DNA from 2 places in the Aneurinibacillus sp. UBA3580 genome. Region 2 is predicted to be linked to the other one. Evidence: riboswitches for the same ligand, from Rfam matches in the RefSeq annotation. Region 2 holds a riboswitch; the other holds the start of a gene.
What was found. Region 2 has a riboswitch for cyclic di-GMP ahead of B2899_RS01555 (pyridoxal phosphate-dependent decarboxylase family protein). Riboswitches for the same ligand answer to the same signal wherever they lie in the genome.
Positions count from the first base shown of each region.

Region 1: another riboswitch for cyclic di-GMP. It lies ahead of B2899_RS18470 (transposase); the one in region 2 lies ahead of B2899_RS01555 (pyridoxal phosphate-dependent decarboxylase family protein).

Region 1 is NZ_DFMZ01000077.1:17,110-26,244, forward strand. Features, by position in the region: gene B2899_RS11615 (globin-coupled sensor protein) at 164-1,471, shown strand; cyclic di-GMP riboswitch class I at 1,914-2,002, shown strand; gene B2899_RS18470 (transposase) at 2,015-2,185, shown strand; gene B2899_RS11620 (RNA-guided endonuclease InsQ/TnpB family protein) at 2,502-3,626, shown strand; gene B2899_RS11625 (polysaccharide deacetylase family protein) at 4,015-4,764, opposite strand; gene clpB (ATP-dependent chaperone ClpB) at 5,412-8,042, shown strand; gene B2899_RS11635 (DUF421 domain-containing protein) at 8,087-8,941, opposite strand; gene B2899_RS11640 (DUF1657 domain-containing protein) at 9,004-9,135, opposite strand, start outside.
Region 2 is NZ_DFMZ01000008.1:25,033-34,167, forward strand. Features, by position in the region: gene B2899_RS01550 (PLP-dependent aminotransferase family protein) at 1-1,176, opposite strand, end outside; cyclic di-GMP riboswitch class I at 1,490-1,575, shown strand; gene B2899_RS01555 (pyridoxal phosphate-dependent decarboxylase family protein) at 1,749-3,401, shown strand; gene B2899_RS01560 (methyl-accepting chemotaxis protein) at 3,394-5,076, shown strand; gene B2899_RS01565 (MATE family efflux transporter) at 5,325-6,692, shown strand; gene B2899_RS01570 (hypothetical protein) at 6,882-7,100, shown strand; gene B2899_RS01575 (SDR family NAD(P)-dependent oxidoreductase) at 7,300-8,058, opposite strand; gene B2899_RS01580 (hypothetical protein) at 8,196-8,357, shown strand; gene B2899_RS01585 (HXXEE domain-containing protein) at 8,498-9,055, shown strand.

The DNA.
Region 1 (9,135 bases), on a different contig from region 2:
ATTACATTATTAGTATTTTCACTATTTAAAACATTTAAGTCGTAGAATTTGTCAATAAATTGTTCAGATAAGGAAAAAAATCCCGATATATATGTGTGTATGTAATAAATCCTATTCTGATCAACCATTTTATGAAAGGATGCTGTTAAAAGGGGGGCTATCATTGTTACAGTTATTTAAAAAGAGTACAAACGATCTTAAAAATCTTATTGACCAAATTAAACGAAATGAAAAAAATGTTGCAATTACCGTAAAGCCTAATAGCGATGTTGCAACAATACTGCAAATGACTAAGCTAACAATATATGATTTATCCGCAATTCAACTATTGCAACCATATGTGAAAGAAAATATTGATAAGATTGTCCGAAATTTTTATTCTAATCTAGCCTTTGAATCCAGCTTAATGAAAATCATTCAAGAGAACAGTACAATCGAACGTCTAGAGAAGACGCTTAGTCAGCATCTAGTGAATCTTTTTTCTGGAAAGATTGACGAAGACTTTGTAAAACAGCGACATATTATCGCACATGTACATGTGCGGATTGGACTGCAACCGAAGTGGTATATGCTTGCATTTGCGGACTTGACCAACAGCTTAAATGAGATTGTTCTTGCAAACACGACGAGTAAAGAAGAATATGCAGTGTTCTCCAACGCCGTAAGTAAGATTCTGTCCTTGGAACAGGTTATCGTGTTGGAGGCCTATGACAAGGAAAATGAACGAGTCAAGCAAGAAGCCCAAAAGGCAAAAGGGGAAGTTCAGAAGGAAGTACGTGAGACAGCAGAGGAGCTTGCTGCCATTGCGGAACAGGCAAGGGCTTTCTTGCAACAGGTTTCAGCACAATCCGTGCAAGTAGTATCCTTTGCACAGGCTGGCTCTATGTCTGCACAAGAAACGGAGCAACAATCCTTAGATGCGCAACAACGTCTGAATGAGCAGATGGAAGCAATGAAAAAGATTGAAATATGTATGAATGAAGTCAATGAACAGATTGAAACGCTCAAAGTAACATCTGCAAAAATTCAAGATGTTACTGGAATCGTTTCTTCCATTGCTGATCAAACCAATCTTTTAGCTCTGAATGCCGCCATTGAAGCAGCACGGGCTGGAGAATATGGAAGAGGATTTGCTGTTGTTGCCGATGAAGTCAGAAAACTTGCAGAACAAACGAAAAGCAGTTTAGATAATGTAAGTACACTCATTTCTGAAACGAACAAGGGAATCGCAGGAGTCAACCAATCCGTAGCCCAGGCTAATATTTTGGTATCCAATGGAGTGGAGGGGATCAACCAGCTAGATCAATTCTTTGATCAGGTGATTAAGTCCATGGGACAAATCAAAAAAGGAAGTATTCAAATTGACAACGAGTTGCAGTCGCTTGTGACTGTCATCAAAGAAATTACAGATGGTGTTAGCACAATTGCTACATCTACTAATAATCTAAATGAAATTGTAAAACAAATGTAGTTACAACTAAAATGCGGGAATTTTTAAACACAAAGAAATAAAGTAAAATAGACATGGGGTAAACATATCTTTATAAAGTTAACGTTAGAAATAGTCAGGTAAGTCGGGGGCATCGCTGTCCCTTTCTCTCCTCAGAATCATGCGTGAGTCTTTCAACTCATACGGCTCAAGTCTTCTTTTTCCTCGTCCTCGTATCGTAAGACAACATCATACGATACGGCATGCTGTTCCCAGTCCCCAGTCATATTTCCTTCACTTACAAAGTAAGCGAGACATGCGCGGACTGGCAACAAGGGATTTCTCCGTAAACTTATTTTCGCCTTAACTTAGCATCTATTGAATAAAAACTGTGCTATCAAGATATATTCTCTTGGAATGTAAAAATAATGTAAATTTAGTGACTATGTATTTTTTTATTCAGTATTTTTTGATACCCTAATCTTTGTCGAAAAGGCAAACTCATTGAAAGATGAGGACGCAAAGCCACGGGCCTAAAGTGTTAGAAAATGCTATGGCGGCCGGGTTACCGAAAGGAGAATAGGAATGAGAAGGAAGTATTCAGTTGAGTTTAAGCGCAAAGTAGTAAAACAAGTTCTAGAAGCGGAGAAGCCTAGTCATGTAGCCAGAAAACATAAACTAAGCAGTATCACTATTTATCGATGGATTAGTGAGTATAAACAAGGAAAATACAATTTGAACGTTAATAGAAATTAAAGAACAGAAAGAGACCCGGCACAAGGCCGGGCTTTTTAATATGAAATCCGGTATATAACGTTCCTATTTTTCCAGTTGTTTTAACATAATTCCGAAAGAAGTCTCCCACTTCTACATGTGAAGGTGCTTTTAGCACCAATGAAAGTGGGAGATGAATGTCGGTTAGGCGTAGCCTAACGTTGTTTCTTGCAGAACATTTGATCCCCTGATATACTTTTCTTAGTCTAATCTAATCAGGGTCATATGAAAGAAGGTGATGCGTATGATTCGTGCGAAGAAAGTCTATTTCCGGGCATCCAAAACGGATATAGATCGGTTGTTTGCCTGCAACCGGGAATCGGCTCTTGTTTGGAATGAATGCTTACGGCTGGCAAAAGAGTATCATCTTGAACATAAAAAATGGATTTCGAAATCCGAGCTTCAGAAACAAACAAAAGGGAAATTCCACCTACATAGCCAATCCATTCAGGCGGTTTGCCACAAATATCTTTTCGCCAGAGACTCCTCCCATCAGGCAATCAAAAAAGGAAAGACAACTATACGCTATCCCTACAAGAAAAAGAAACATTACAACACCAAATGGGCAAAAGACGGGTTCAAGATTTACCCAAATGGAAAAATTGAACTATCCATGGGCGTTCACAACGGAAAAAGGAAAAAACCGATTGTGGTTCATGCGTCCAACCTGCCACAAGAGAATATCAAGGAAATCGAACTGTGTTACGACAATGGATTGTATCTTGCGGTTTCTTTTGAAGATGGGCAAGAAAACAAGCCCTATCAATCCAGCCATTCCGTCGGTGTTGATATGGGAGAAATCCATACCCTTTCCGCTTTTTGTGAAAATGGACAGGCCTTGATCGTTACAGGTCGAAAAATACGTTCTCTTCACCGTTTGCGGAATAAGAAATTGGCAGAAATCCAACGTCTGCAATCGAAATGTAAAAAAGGATCCCGCCAATGGAAAAAATACCAACGAGCCAAACAGTATATTCTTTCCAAATCAGAGAAACAACTGCAAGATGCGCTGCACAAGGCGACACGGAACTTTGTGAAGTGGTGTGTGAAGCAGTCGATTTCAGATGTGTATGTGGGAAATCCTGAAGGGGTTCAACGAAATACCCGCAAGAAAAAGAAAACAAACCGAAAGCAGGCTCAGAAATTGTCCAACTGGTCATTTGGAAAAGTGAAAGACTATCTCAAATATAAATTGGCACAAGACGGAATCAAGATGCACGAGGTGGATGAGTCGTATACAAGTCAGACATGCCCTGTCTGCAGGAGGAAACAAAGAGTGTCTTCCAGAAATTATGTGTGTTCATGCGGATATCGTGAACATCGGGATGTTCATGGCGCACGAAACATTTTAAGTAGAGCCATATATGGTGAGATGCTTCCTTTCGATATACCAACGAAACTGAAGTATCTACGTATCGCGTAAGCGAGAAGTAGTAGAAGGTTTGTTCCGACCCTTCTGTATCTATCAAAGGGTACAGAAGTTGCTTACTTACGTGTCGAGATGACTCCGGTATGTAATCGAGTATGGGAGGCAAACCCTCTTATGCGCAGAAGCATCAACGATACGGCTGGTAAGAAACTCCCACCTCTAAGTGTTAGCGTAGGTGGGAGAGGTTCATCGGTGAAAATAATACTAGTAGCTCTTTTGTATTTGTAATATCATACTATATTTCAATATATAGGAATATATAGTGTTTTAGAAGAGGTAAGATGAGGTGAGATAGGAAAATTACAACCCTCTATTCGGTTGTGAGTGGTTACATAGTGGAAAAATATATAAACCATATACAGGTATTTATAACGGAACGGAGCTATAATATTTCTGGAACTGTTACAAACTCTAGGTGAGCAGCTTTCAATGCCTTAATAACACCAGGAAGCGCCTGAACCGTGCCTGTTAAATCGCCACCTTTGCCGCTGGCACTGTGGAGTAAAATGATTGAACCGGGCTTTGCTTGTCGTAAAATATTCTGCGTAATTTGTTTGGCAGATAACTGCTTCCAGTCCAAAGAATCAACATCCCAATGGACTACAGTATAACCATGTTTATGTAACCACTTGAGTTGCTGCTTTGTCGCTGCTCCATAGGGTGGCCGGAATAGCCGTGGATTATAACCAAGGAGAGGTCGAAGGACTTCTTCACTTTTTTTCATTTCCCATTCAAACCGATCGCTTTTCGCTTTTAAAAGATTGAGATGGGAATAGGTATGCCCGCCAACTGCATGTCCTTCATTTTTAATGCGACGTACGATTTGAGGATATTTTTGTGCTCTTTCAGCCATTAGAAAGAAAGTGGCATGGACATGATGTGCTTTCAATACATTGAGGATTTGCGGGGTAAACAACAAATCCGGACCGTCATCGAACGTAAGGGCTATTTGACGTTTTGCCCGTGAACCGGAAAAGACCATATTGCCAGGATATGACTGCAAACTTGAAAGAGAAACAGGTACCTGTTTGGCAAATGCGAACAAAGGATTACATGACGGTTTCTTCATTATCACACAGCCTACTCCCCATGCAAGGAAAAAGAATAGAACAATACAAGTTATTTTTCTCATTGTCTACCCTCATTTTCAAAAAAATTGTATGCTTAGTATGCTTTTCCCTTTGTTTTTTATTCCTTAATACATTTTTCAATTGAAGACAGACAACGTCTCCTAAAGATGATGTTGTATTTTTGAAAGGATAAAATAGGAGATAGCTACGAGGATTCCTTCATTATTTTACCCTGATAAAGGAAGCGATTAAACAAGAATCGTTCGTCATTTTCTAATATGTAACTCTGTTTAATGAAAGGAAAACATATAAAACAGCACAAGTCGTCAGCAGGCGGCTTTTTTGCCCATCTGCCATGCTGTGATGGGAGCAGAAGAAATGGAATAGGAAGAAGTGTAAAGTAAAAAGAGCACCTTATAAAAGGTGCTAAACGAGTGGAGAGTCTTAAGAAGGTTGGGTGATGGTTGTTAGTACTTATAATAATACATAAATCCATATAAGTAAAGTATGATTTATGGAATAATTTACATTAACTCGCCTGCCAAGTTAGAAGGAGACCGCTGGATCGTAATGCGATGACTTTCCTCCATTCCCCGCTTTTCATAAAACTAGAGTCCCTGTATTTTTCCCCCAGAAGGAAAGGTTATAATAAGGGTGTTGTACATCCCATGTTGTGGAAATGATAAGCGAAGAAGGAGGCGCAAGTGATATGGATATGAATCGTTTTACACAAAAATCGCTGGAGGCGATTCAGCAGGCGGAGACGAAAGCGCTCCGGTATGGCAATCCGGAAGTGGAGACGGAACACCTGCTGCTGGCATTGCTGACGCAGCACGAAGGATTGCTGCCGCGCCTGCTGCATAAAATGAACATATCTCCCGAAAATCTTACCCGGGAGATCGAAAAAAGACTGGAGCAAAAACCGCGCGTATCCGGTCCGGGCCGGGAAGCGGGCAAAATCTATATCAGCTCCGGCGTAAACAATATTTTGCTGAAAGCCGAAGACGAAGCGAAAGCGATGCAGGATGAATATATCTCTATCGAACATCTTTTCCTGGGAATTCTGGAAGAAGTACAGAAAACAACAACGCTGCGCAATCTATTTGCAAGCTATGGCATTACCCGAAAGGCGTTCCTTGCGGCGGTAAATGAGGTGCGGGGCAATCAGCGCGTAACAAGTGCCACACCGGAAGTGACCTATGAAGCACTGGAGAAATACGGCCACGATCTTGTGGAAGAAGCACGCAGCAACAAGCTGGACCCGGTCATTGGCCGCGATGCGGAGATTCGCCACGTTATCCGTATATTGTCCCGCAAAACGAAAAACAATCCGGTGCTTATTGGTGAGCCGGGCGTCGGAAAAACGGCAATTGTTGAAGGATTAGCTCACCGGATTGTACGAGGGGATGTACCGGAAGGCCTGCGTGATAAGCGCATTTTTGCGCTCGATATGGGAGCGTTAATCGCAGGAGCCAAATACCGCGGTGAATTCGAAGAACGTCTGAAAGCGGTCCTGCAGGAGATTAAGCGCAGTGAAGGGAGAATCCTGCTGTTCATTGATGAGATTCATACGATTGTCGGCGCTGGCAGGACAGAGGGCGCAATGGATGCGGGCAATCTGCTCAAGCCCATGCTGGCGCGCGGTGAGCTGCATTGCATTGGTGCTACGACGCTGGATGAATACCGCAAATATATTGAGAAAGACGCAGCGCTTGAGCGCCGGTTCCAGACGGTTATGGCCGATGAACCGACGGTGGAAGATACGATTTCTATTCTGCGCGGCCTGCGTGAGCGCTTCGAAGTGTTCCACGGCGTAAAAATCCACGACAATGCGCTTGTCACGGCGGCGGTGCTCTCGCATCGTTACATTACGGACCGTTTTCTGCCGGACAAAGCCATTGATTTGGTGGACGAGGCGTGTGCGATGATTCGTACGGAGATTGACTCGATGCCGGCAGAGCTTGACGAGGTAGCTCGTCGCGTCATGCAGCTTGAAATCGAAGAAGCGGCATTGAAGAAAGAGACAGACCCCGCGAGCCGCGAGCGTCTCGAGCAGCTGCAGAAAGAGCTGGCCGAGCGCCGTGAACGCTTTGCGACGATGAAGGCGCAGTGGGAGGGAGAGAAGCAGGCGCTGCAGAACATCCAGAAACTTCGGGAAGAGATAGAGCAAATTCATCTGGCGATTGCCCGGGCAGAGCGGGAGTACGACTTGAACAAAGCGGCAGAGCTTAAATACGGCAGACTGCCGGAAGCGGAGAAGAAGCTGCAAATCGAAGAAGAGAAACAATCGGCCCGTAAAGGTGAAGAGGCTTTGCTGCGCGAAGAGGTAACGGAAGATGAAATTACTCGCATCATCTCGCGGTGGACCGGTATTCCGCTTTCCCGATTGGTGGAAGGAGAGCGGGAGAAGCTGTTGAAGCTGGATCGAATTTTGCACGAGCGGGTCATCGGTCAGGATGAGGCGGTAAACAGCGTAGCGGATGCGATTATCCGGGCGCGCGCCGGAATCAAGGACCCCAGACGTCCCATCGGTTCATTCATCTTCCTTGGTCCGACCGGCGTCGGGAAAACGGAGCTCGCCAAGACACTGGCTGAGACGCTGTTTGATACGGAAGAGAATATTGTACGCATTGATATGAGCGAATACATGGAAAAGCATAGCGTGTCCCGTCTGATCGGCGCGCCGCCTGGCTATGTCGGATTCGAGGAGGGCGGCCAGCTTACCGAAGCGGTACGGCGCAAACCATATTCGGTTATTTTGTTTGACGAAATCGAGAAAGCGCATCACGATGTGTTCAACGTGCTGCTGCAGGTGCTCGATGATGGTCGGATTACCGATTCGCAGGGACGGACGATCGACTTTAAGAACACGGTTATTATTATGACGTCCAATATCGGGTCAGCCTTTCTGCTCGATGGAATTACGGAGAATGGCGAGATTAAAGACGCTGTCCGCGATCAGGTTATGAGTGAATTGCAGATGAATTTCAGGCCTGAGTTCTTAAACAGGGTAGATGAGATCGTGCTGTTTAAGCCGCTGACCCCGGCCGAAATCGGCGAGATTGTTGAGCTGCTGATTATCGATTTGAAAAAGCGTCTGTCCGAACGCAATATTGGACTTGAATTGACCGATGAGGCAAAAGCGTATATCGCCAGGGAAGGCTATGATCCGGTCTATGGTGCACGCCCGCTTCGCAGATTTTTACAGCGTCATCTGGAAACGCTCATCGCCAGAACGCTGATCGGTGGTAAAGTTATGGATGGCTCCATGCTGACTGTAGATTATAAAGACGGGAAGCTGGCGTTGGACTGGAAAAATTCTTCCGATACACAGGCATAGTAAGAGCATACCCTCGCTTTTCGTGTGAAAGGCGAGGGTTTTTGTCAGCGGAGATAAGGGCTGAGTTGATCAATGGTGCTTTGCAGCTTTTCGGCTGCTTTGGTATAGACTTTTTTTGTTTCCGGATTCTTGGTTTCCAGAGCGAACATTTCAAAATCGGCTTGGGATTTTTTCAAGGAAGCGAGAAGCAATTGATTTTGGCTTGGCTGGGGCATTTGGAGCTGGTCGTTGTACAGATCAAGATACAATTGCCCCGAGGCATCGACTTGACCCATGAACACGTTGTCCAGTTTCACGCCCGCTTTCTCCAGTTCGGTATTCAGCCAGTCGGTGTTCCGGCCGCTTGCACGGAGCGGGTCAAGCATAATCTTCCCATCCATGATGACGGTTTCCGGCTCTTGTTCCTCAGGCAGGTTTAGCTGCAGATCTTTTATTGTGGCCGCCTGCGCTTGTTTTTTCGCCATCACGCTGAGATGGCCGCTTGTCTCCAGCATGGCGAATTCTACGTCGGCCACTTTGAATACTCCTTTTAGGCGCAACTGCTCAAGGAGCTCATCCGTACTAATGTGTTCCTTCTTCATGTTGTCTTCCAAAATCTTTCCTTTTTTAATGAGCACAGTGCCTTTGCCTTCAAACAGGTCGCGAACAAATTTGCTTTTTAATGAAAGATAATCAATAAGAAACGGAATGGCCGCAAAGACAATCAAGCTTGTGTAGCCATGAACCAGATTGTTTTCAATGTCCGTTGCGATAAATGCGGCAATATCACCGATAGTAATGCCGACTATGTATTCGAAAAATGTTAGCTGCGCCAACTGTTTCTTGCCGCTTAACCGGGTAATGACAAATAGGGTCACAAGGGCGAAAAAAGCACGCAGCGCGATTTGGATAACGTCCATCGTCCTTCACCTCGTCAGAATGTAACGAGGGTGAGCCGCTGACTCACCCTGCTGTCTCATGCTTAGAACCCTTTATATTGGGGCTCTTCTTGTTCCAGCTGCTGGATACGTGGCTCCAGCGCATCGATAATGGCTTGTGTTTGCTGAGCGTTCTGAGTGAAAAGCTGCTTTGCCTGTTGATTTTGCGTGCTTAA
Region 2 (9,135 bases):
AAACAAATCTGTCATCATATCTCGTCTTAGCTTAAGGGCGATGCGCAGTTTTTTGACATGATTGCGCATCCGCTCCGAGTTGAGCAGGGGAAGGATTGCTTTTTGTGTCAGCAGCGGACTGCCCAGATCCGTATTGCCTTTGGCAGCAACCAATCGATGGAAAATTGTGCCTGCTGCCGCCAGCACACCGATCCGGCAGCCGGGAGCGAGAATTTTGCTTAAGCCTTTCAGATAGATAACATGGCCAAGCGGGTCCATGCTTTTTAAAGACGGCGGCGGCTGTTTTTCGAAATAAATCTCGCTCCACGGATCGTCTTCAAGAATCAGGCATTGCATATCATGCGCAATATCAAGAAGTTGACGCCTCCGCTGTGTGCTCATTACCGTACCGGTCGGGCTATGGAACGTAGGCATCGTATAGATCAGTTTCGGTTTGTATTTCTCGCACAGCGCTCCCAGCATGTCTACCCGCATGCCCTGTTCATCCACAGGAACGGGTAGGATGGTAGCGCCGCGGGAACGAAACACATCGATTGCCGCAGGGTATGTAGGCGCTTCTGTCACCACAATATCTCCTGGTCCAATAAATGTGCGCGCAACCAAATCGATGCCTTGTTGAGTTCCGTTCGTAATCAGAATTTCCTCAGGCGCACACTCGATTTTCTTGCCACGCAAATACCCAGACAATGCTTGTCTTAGCGCCGCATCTCCCTGCACCTCTCCGTAAGTAGAAAGAATGCGCGGCTCCTGGGCTAAAATCCGCTGAATTTCCTGTTCCAGATAGCGATTCGGCAGAAGCCCCGGATCAATCGTAGAGGAGAAAAATTCAAAACGCGCGGAAATCTGATGGTAGCGGGAAAATTGCGCACGCGGCAAATAATCAGGTACGGAAAGCTGCCAGTCGAACGGAGATTCTCGCTTTACGAAGGATTTTTCTTCTTTTTTGCGGATGAATGTTCCTTTCCCTTGAATCCGAACGATAAATCCGTCTTCTTCTAAAGTGTTATATGCTTGAACCACGGTCATTAAGCTTACATTGATTTGCTTGGATAAACTCCGTACGGAAGGGAGGGGAGCACCATCTTCCAATAAATCAGATTGAATGCGGTCAACAATCGCCTGATAAATCTGCTTGGCCAGCGGAACGTGGAGATGTCGATTGATTTCTATTTGCATATCTGTGATCTCCTATAAGTGTTATAACTGTTCTATATACAATCATAATACATATAACAGTTGCCTGAGAAGTATCTATTGGGGAAATAAGATATAATTTCGCGGATTTTTTGCCAATCAAACGGTTGAATTGATTCTAAAATTTCCTTTCATCATAAATCAGAATACATTCAGTCAATTTTTATACTGTAAATCATTTTCAATATTTTTAAAAATACAGCAATGATGTTTATGGTTGAAATTGTTATATTTATTGGTAAAATATTTCTGATGAAAAGTTCCTAGTTATCTATATCTATATTCATATTCATATATTCGATAAAGGCAAACCTATTGAAAAATAGGGACGCAAAGCCATGGGTCTAAGGTTTCTAATAACTATGACAGCCGGTTGCCGAAGCCACAGCGCTTACTTCTATGTCTGTAAAACTAGCAGATTTTTTCATGCAGACTTTCATATATATAGAAGTGAACACAAAAAGCTTAGGACCCAGGCTATTCCGAATAGAGGATAGTCTTTTCTTTTTGCATGAAAACATAAAGAATAAAAGAATGGAGTGGACAGCATGAACATGGTAGAAGTGCAATCCTTATTTCCTAGTGAAGATGGAAACAAACAAAGACAACAAGAACTATTACAACTAATTGAAACATTGGTTAAGGAATTCGACGCACTAAAAGATCCAAACCTTTCTACACTCGGTCCAATGCGCGAAAGAACAGGGGAATTCTACAAAGAGATTATGGATTCTGCACAAGCGCCTCAACGTGGTACAAGTATGCAGGAAGTGTTACAGGAACTTCTTAAACTTGCGGAAGGACATCCATACCATACACGAAACTTTGTTACAAACGTCCTGCCAATGGCTAGTATTCCTGGCATTATCGGAGCGTTGCTAACGACATTGTTAAATGGCAACAATCTGTGGGATGTATACGGTCCGGCAGGAGCGGAAGCGGAAGTGAAAGTCATCGCGATGATGACGAAGCTTGTGGGCTACGATGTCAAACACTCGTGGGGCTATACGACATGGGGTGGACAAGGGGCTGTATTTTCCGGATTGCGCCTTGCTATCGCCAAGCAATTCCCGCGTGCCAAAGAAGAAGGAGTGCCGAATAACTTGTATTGCTTCGCTTCCGAAAACGCACACTACAGCCTGCTCAAATCGATGGAAGCAACTGGCATCGGCAGCAACCATTTAATTACGGTTAAAACTGACCCTACCACACATGCGATGGATGTAAAGGATTTGCGGGTAAAAATGGAGCGCGTAATCAAGGATGGCGGGATTCCGATTTATATTGTAGCTACGACAGGTGCCACCGATTCATTCGGTATTGATGATGTTCAGACAATCAAGCAAACAGCAGATGACGTGACAAAACAATATGGACTTTCTTCTGTTCATATCCATGCAGACTCTGCACTCGGCGGATTTTACTGCTTATTCAACCAGTATGATTTTGACCGCAATCCGCTGAATTTCGAAGCACCATTATGTGAGAAGCTACTGGAGATTCGTGAAAAAATGCGGCATTTGCATCTGGCGGATAGCCTGTGCTTTGATTTCCAAAAACTTGGCCAAACGCCGTACTTAACAAGCCTATTTCTTGTAAAAAACGGAAAAGATATCGGATTGCTTGATTTGCATGAATTCGAAACACCGTATGTCGGCAACCGTGGATACGGCAGCTACCATACAAGTTATACACTTGAGTGCTCACGCATGGCAAGTTCCATTGCGATATATGCCGCATTGCTCGCGTTTGGAGTGGAGGGCTACCAACAAATCCTGGCCAATTATGTACGCGTTAATATGGCATTCCGTGAAAAGCTTCTATCCGTCTTCCCGAATGTGGCGATTACGAACGAAAACAACCCAGGTCCGATTACGACGTTCCGCTTTTATCCAGGTCAGCCGGAATGGCAGGAAGAACAGGCAGGTCGTCTACCAAGCACACGCATCGTAAACAACAACGAGTGGAACTATCCAATTTTCGAGCAACTGGGTAAACAGCGTGAACGCGTCTTTTTCGGTGACACGACAAGACAGTGCCTGATTGATGCGCAGGATTCCGCAGAACGGATTCCGGTTTACGCCGTCAAGTTTTTCTCTATTTCCCCGTATACAACGGTCGATACGCTTGATGACATCATATCTTTCCTGTTGGAACAGGTAACGCAAACGGAAGCACAGCGGAAGGTGGAAACAGTGCATGTTTAAGATAAGTCATTCGATTAGCAAAAAAATCACCGTTTCTTTTGCGCTATGTATCCTGGGCTTATCGATTATATTCAGCTTTATTTCGTACAAGATTTCAACGGGAATTGTGAATGAGTATGTGCTTCCTCAATTTGAAAGTACGCTTAAAACAAACATTCGAGTACTGGGGCGTATGATTGATAAAAACGTGGTCAATCAAGCAGACAGCGGCTCCGATAGTGCGTATAATACTCTGTTGACGTTTTTAAATGAACAAAAACAGCAAATGGGCGTAGAAAACGCATATGTGCTCGGTAAAAAAGATAAAACCTATATCGTAGCACTGAGCGAAGCAGCAGAACAACGTAATAACGACTATCCGTTTACAGAAGAAATGCTAAGAGCTTTCGACGGTACATCACAAGTAAGTGACATTTACAAGGATAGCTACGGAGTGCATAAATCCGCATTTATTCGGCTTAGTGGCACTAATACGATTCTCGGCATCGACATGGATGCAAAGTTTGTATCTGAACTTAACCGATATATTATTATTGTCAGCATGATTGCTACCCTGGTACTTATTGTGTTAGGTTGTGCTGTCGGTTATGTCGTTGCCCGCCGAATCTCAAAACCGATTCTGCTTTTGGCAGATCATACAAAAAAAGTAGCAGAAGGCGATTTACGCGAGGAAATTTCCGTGCCAGGCCAGGATGAAATCGGCATGCTTGCTGCAAGCTTCAATCAAATGCAACTGCAATTAAAAGATATGATGCAGAAGGTAGCAGCGACATCCAATCATATACTTACTTCATCCGAACAATTATCGAAAAGCTCGCAATTGACAAGCGAGATGATTCATCAAATGGTAGCCGCTACCCAGGAAATCGCATCTGGAAGCGAAACAATGGCGCAAGCCGCAGAGGAAAATGCGAAAGCAATGGAAGAAATCGCCTCCGGCATTCAACATATCACCGAATCGTCACTGGCCATTTCGGAAGAATCATTGGAAGCATCACAAGAAGCAAACGAAGGGAACCGCCGTATTCAACAGGCGATTGCACAGATGCGTTCCATTTCCAATTCGCTATCTCATTCTACGATGCTTGTTAGAAAAACGAATGAACGGACGAACGAAATTGGTCATGTTGTAGAATTGATAACAGATATTTCGAGTCAAATTAACTTGCTAGCTTTAAACGCCGCCATCGAAGCTGCCCGTGCAGGAGAATACGGCCGCGGATTTGCTGTGGTGGCTGATGAAGTACGTAAACTGGCTGAGCAGTCGGCAAATTCCGCAAGTGAAATTACAAGTTCACTGCAAGCGATTCGGGAAGACTCCATCAAATCAGTAGAAGCCATGAATCAAATGACCGGCGAAGTGCAGGCTGGTTCCGATATGGTATCTCAGGCGGGACAATCATTTGAAAGCATTCTCCATCTGATTCAAGATGTTTCTGAAAAAATTCAGATGATTTCCGCCGTCACCGAGGAAGTATCAGCAAACGCACAGCAAATCTCGGCAGCAGCCGAGGAAACGTCGCAAATTGCGAGCGAGTCTCTGGATCACACCCGGAAAATTGCCGCAAGTTCTCAGGAACAATTAGCTTCTATGGAAGAAAATGTGCGAACTGCACACGTTCTTCATGAGCAAGCAGACGAACTACAAAATATGTTAAACAAATTTAAAGTATAGTGGATGTCATAAAAGCCAGAATGCATATCTGATGTGTTCTGGCTTTTTTCTTGCCACGATTACTTCAAAAAACGAGACCCTGTTTTTATATGTAGAAACAAAGTTGGAGACGAAAAAGCCACATTCTTTTATTCGTCTCTTTTTCTTTATAGCCAAAATTAATGATTCACAATATTTACCTGATGTGATAAGGTAGCCATGATTATGATTATTTTTCGTAAGGATTTTTTAATAATAGGGGAAGAAACATGAGACAGACATATTCTTTAAAACAAAAAAACCGTCAGTTGCTGGAAATCTTATTGCCGATCCTTGTTACCCAGCTTACACTGTATGCGATGAATTTCTTTGATACCATTATGTCAGGGCATGCCAGTCCAAGCGATTTGGCTGGCGTGGCCATCGGTTCTAGCATCTGGATGCCTGTTTTTACAGGATTAAACGGAATTATGATGGCTGTAACCCCAATGATTGCACAGCTTTTAGGCGCAGAGAAAAAGGAGCAAATACCATTTACCGTTTTGCAGGGTGTCTATTTGTCACTCGTGCTTGCCGTACTTGTCATGGTTGGTGGCGGCCTGGTGCTTTCTCCTATTTTAAACGCAATGGATTTAGACACGACCGTACGCGATATTGCATACCGCTTTCTTCTCGCCATTGGAATCGGAATTGCTCCGCTTTTTATCTCCACGGTGCTTCGGTGTTTCATTGATGCTCTCGGCTACACAAAAGTGACCATGGTAATTACGCTCGTTTCTCTGCCATTGAACGTGATCCTGAATTACATACTGATTTACGGTAAATTTGGCTTCCCACAATTAGGTGGGGTAGGGGCAGGGTACGCATCGGCTGTGACATATTGGTGTATCGCACTGTTAAGTATATATGTTATCCACCGAGTACAACCGTTTTCGGGCTACCGGATATTCCGCCAGCTGTATCGCCCTTCGCTCGCGGCGTGGAAAGAACAACTGAAAATCGGGGTACCCATTGGCTTTTCTGTCTTCTTTGAAACGAGTATTTTCGCAGCGGTGACCCTCCTAATGAGCGAATTCAGTACGGCAACAATCGCTGCACACCAGGCGGCGCTCAACTTCGCATCGCTTTTGTATATGGTACCAATGAGCATTGCCATGGCGCTTACGATTGCAGTCGGATTCGAAGTAGGGGCACAGCGGTTCAAAGATGCAAAGCAGTATAGCTATCTTGGCATTGGCATGGCGGTAAGTATGGCATTGTTATGCGCATGCTTCTTATTCTTCTTTAGTGAACAGGTAGCAGCGTTATACACAACTGATACAACCGTGTTGCAACTAACCCGGCACTTCTTGATATACGCAATCTTCTTTCAGTTATCTGATGCTGTTGCTGCGCCGATTCAAGGGATATTACGCGGATACAAAAACGTCAATATCGTATTTATTATTGCGCTTGTGTCCTACTGGATTATTGGGTTGCCGATCGGATATATGACCGCTAACTATACATCGCTTGGCGCGTTTGGCTACTGGATTGGCCTAATTACGGGCCTGCTGTTTGGGGCTATCGGCCTTTCGGCGCGCTTGCTGCGTATACAGCGCCGTTTTGGGCAAGTGAACGAACAGCACTGTGCTTAACCGCGTGGGTATGTAAGAGTATTTGTCTTTTTATGGCTAATGCGATATAATTTAAATATTAAGAACATAATTTTCCATACGGTTTACCTGTATGGAAAAAATCTGGAAATTACCGGTATGCAACTCGACAACAGCTTTTCTCACATACTTTATAAATAAATGATTTAATTCGTGGACAGGGGGATGAGTATGGATAGCATTCAAGGCACATATCGAATCATCGACGGAAGCGGTAAATTGTCTCTCGAAAATAATGAGGTTGTTTCCCTTGTAGTGGGTAAAGCGCTTAAGATTAAGCATCCGGAGCACGGATGGCTGCAAGGCATCTACCAGGGCAGCGGCGAAGTCGTGCATCCGCATGGAACCTATCAATTAAGGGAAGGCGACGCCATACGCATTCTGAAGTAAATATACAATCAAGCTGTCCTCTACCAAAAGGGAGAGGACAATTTTTTTCTATGAAAATCATGAGAAAAGAAGGAGGAGAAGAAAGAAGATCCGGGGAAGAAAAAGGCCTTCGCCTTTTTCTATATTGAAATCATCCCTTCGTTCTTCCCTCTCTTTTCCTTCGTACCGTAAAAGTCAGTCACCCTTCCTCTGTCATCGGCTAGAAGTTGCTGCGGGATTGTCCGCCGTCCACATTGAGTGTGGCGCCGACCACCCAGGACGCTTTTTCCGACGCCAGAAACAGCGCCACATTGGCAATCTCTTCTACTGTTCCGAAACGGCCGGCCGGAATTTCGCTTTTTACAAACCGCTGAATTTTCTCGGGATTCTCTTTGAGCCGCTTCTGCCAATTGCCGGTTGGATGGAGAATCGCGCCGGGCGCAATGCCGTTGACTCGAATGCCGAACGGGATTACCTCGTTCGCCAGCGCTTTCGTAAAGCTAATCATGGCCGCTTTTGCTGCGTTGTAGGTCGGTTTGCCACCCGATTCCCGACCATAGATCGAGCTTATATTTATAATACATCCCGCTCCTTTTTCCTTCATAACGGAAACAGCCCGCTTGCTTAAATCAACCGCAGAATAGAAGTTGAGGTTCATCGCGGCTTCAAATAATTCGACATCCGTTTCCTGGATGGCTCCTCCATTGCTTCCGCCTACATTATTAACGAGAATGTCTATGGTACTATAATGCTCTATCACTTGCTCCATTACGGATTTCCGCGCTTTCGGATCTGTCAGGTCAGCAGGCAGTACAAGAGCGTCTTTTATTTCGGATGCTGCCTCTTTTAATTCTTTTTCACTCCGTGCCGTAATGGCGACTTTTGCGCCTTCCTTATGAAACGCTTCAGCGATCGCCCGACCGATTCCTTTGGAGCCACCGGTCACCAGCACGATTTTATCCCGTAAACCCAAATCCATCGTATCACGCCTTTCCTGTATCTTTTGCAGTGTTCGTTAGGATTCTCTTTCATCATACCATACGGTTCATATGCATAATCATATAAGACAAAACGGCATCGGTTACCGTATATACCTTTCGGCGGGGAGGAGTCGGTATGGCGATTTATTCGGGGGAGAAAATCCTGTTTGACATTCAGACGGACCAGGCGCTGGATGCACTGCTGGCGGCACAAGAAAAAGGAGATGCGCATGCGGCGGCGGAAGCGAAAAATGCGTTGGGGGAGCTGCAAAAGAAGCGGATCATTTTAGAACTGTAATATGGATAGATCAAAACTCGAAACTCGGCCTACTGTGCTGCTTTCGGGTTTTGTTTTTATTGACAAAACCTGATCGATTAACATATAACTAATTTAAAAGTTATATAACTTTTAAGTTAGTTATATGGAGGAGGATCGAAATGGTTGAATGGTTAAATCAATCCCTAGAAATTGGTACGGTAATCTGGTTGTTCCCTATTATTTTTATGCTGCATGATTTTGAAGAGATTTTCACTGTAGAGAGCTGGCTGAATAAGAATAAAGCGACGATGTACAATCTCCTCCCTGCCCGCCTGCAGTCGTTTCATGGTTTCTTTGAAAGACGGTTTCCCATCAAGACGGCCCAGTTTTCGGTTGCGGTCGCCTGGATTTTTCTATTGCTGTCGGCCATTACGCTGTTTACGGTGCAGTCGCTGCCGGATGGCGGGTCGTTCCTGGTGGTATATATTGCAGCGCTTCATATTTTATTTGTGAATGTGTTTACCCATGTAGGGCAGGCGATTCTGTACCGGGGTTATACGCCGGGTGTGATAACGGCTATCGCGCTTTTGTTTCCGTACAGCCTGTATACGTATTACCGTTTGCTGCTGGAGGGCTATATTGATTGGCAGGTTATCTGGACCGCTTTTCCGCTCAGCATAGTTTTACTGCTGCTCATTGTGCCGGGACTTATACTGGGACGAAAAGTGATTTCCTGACATAAAGCGCACGCTGGCCGCCGCGTTTTTTTGAAAAAGAAGGGAATGGCGAGGGAAAAATGGAAAGTTATTTAGTAGCT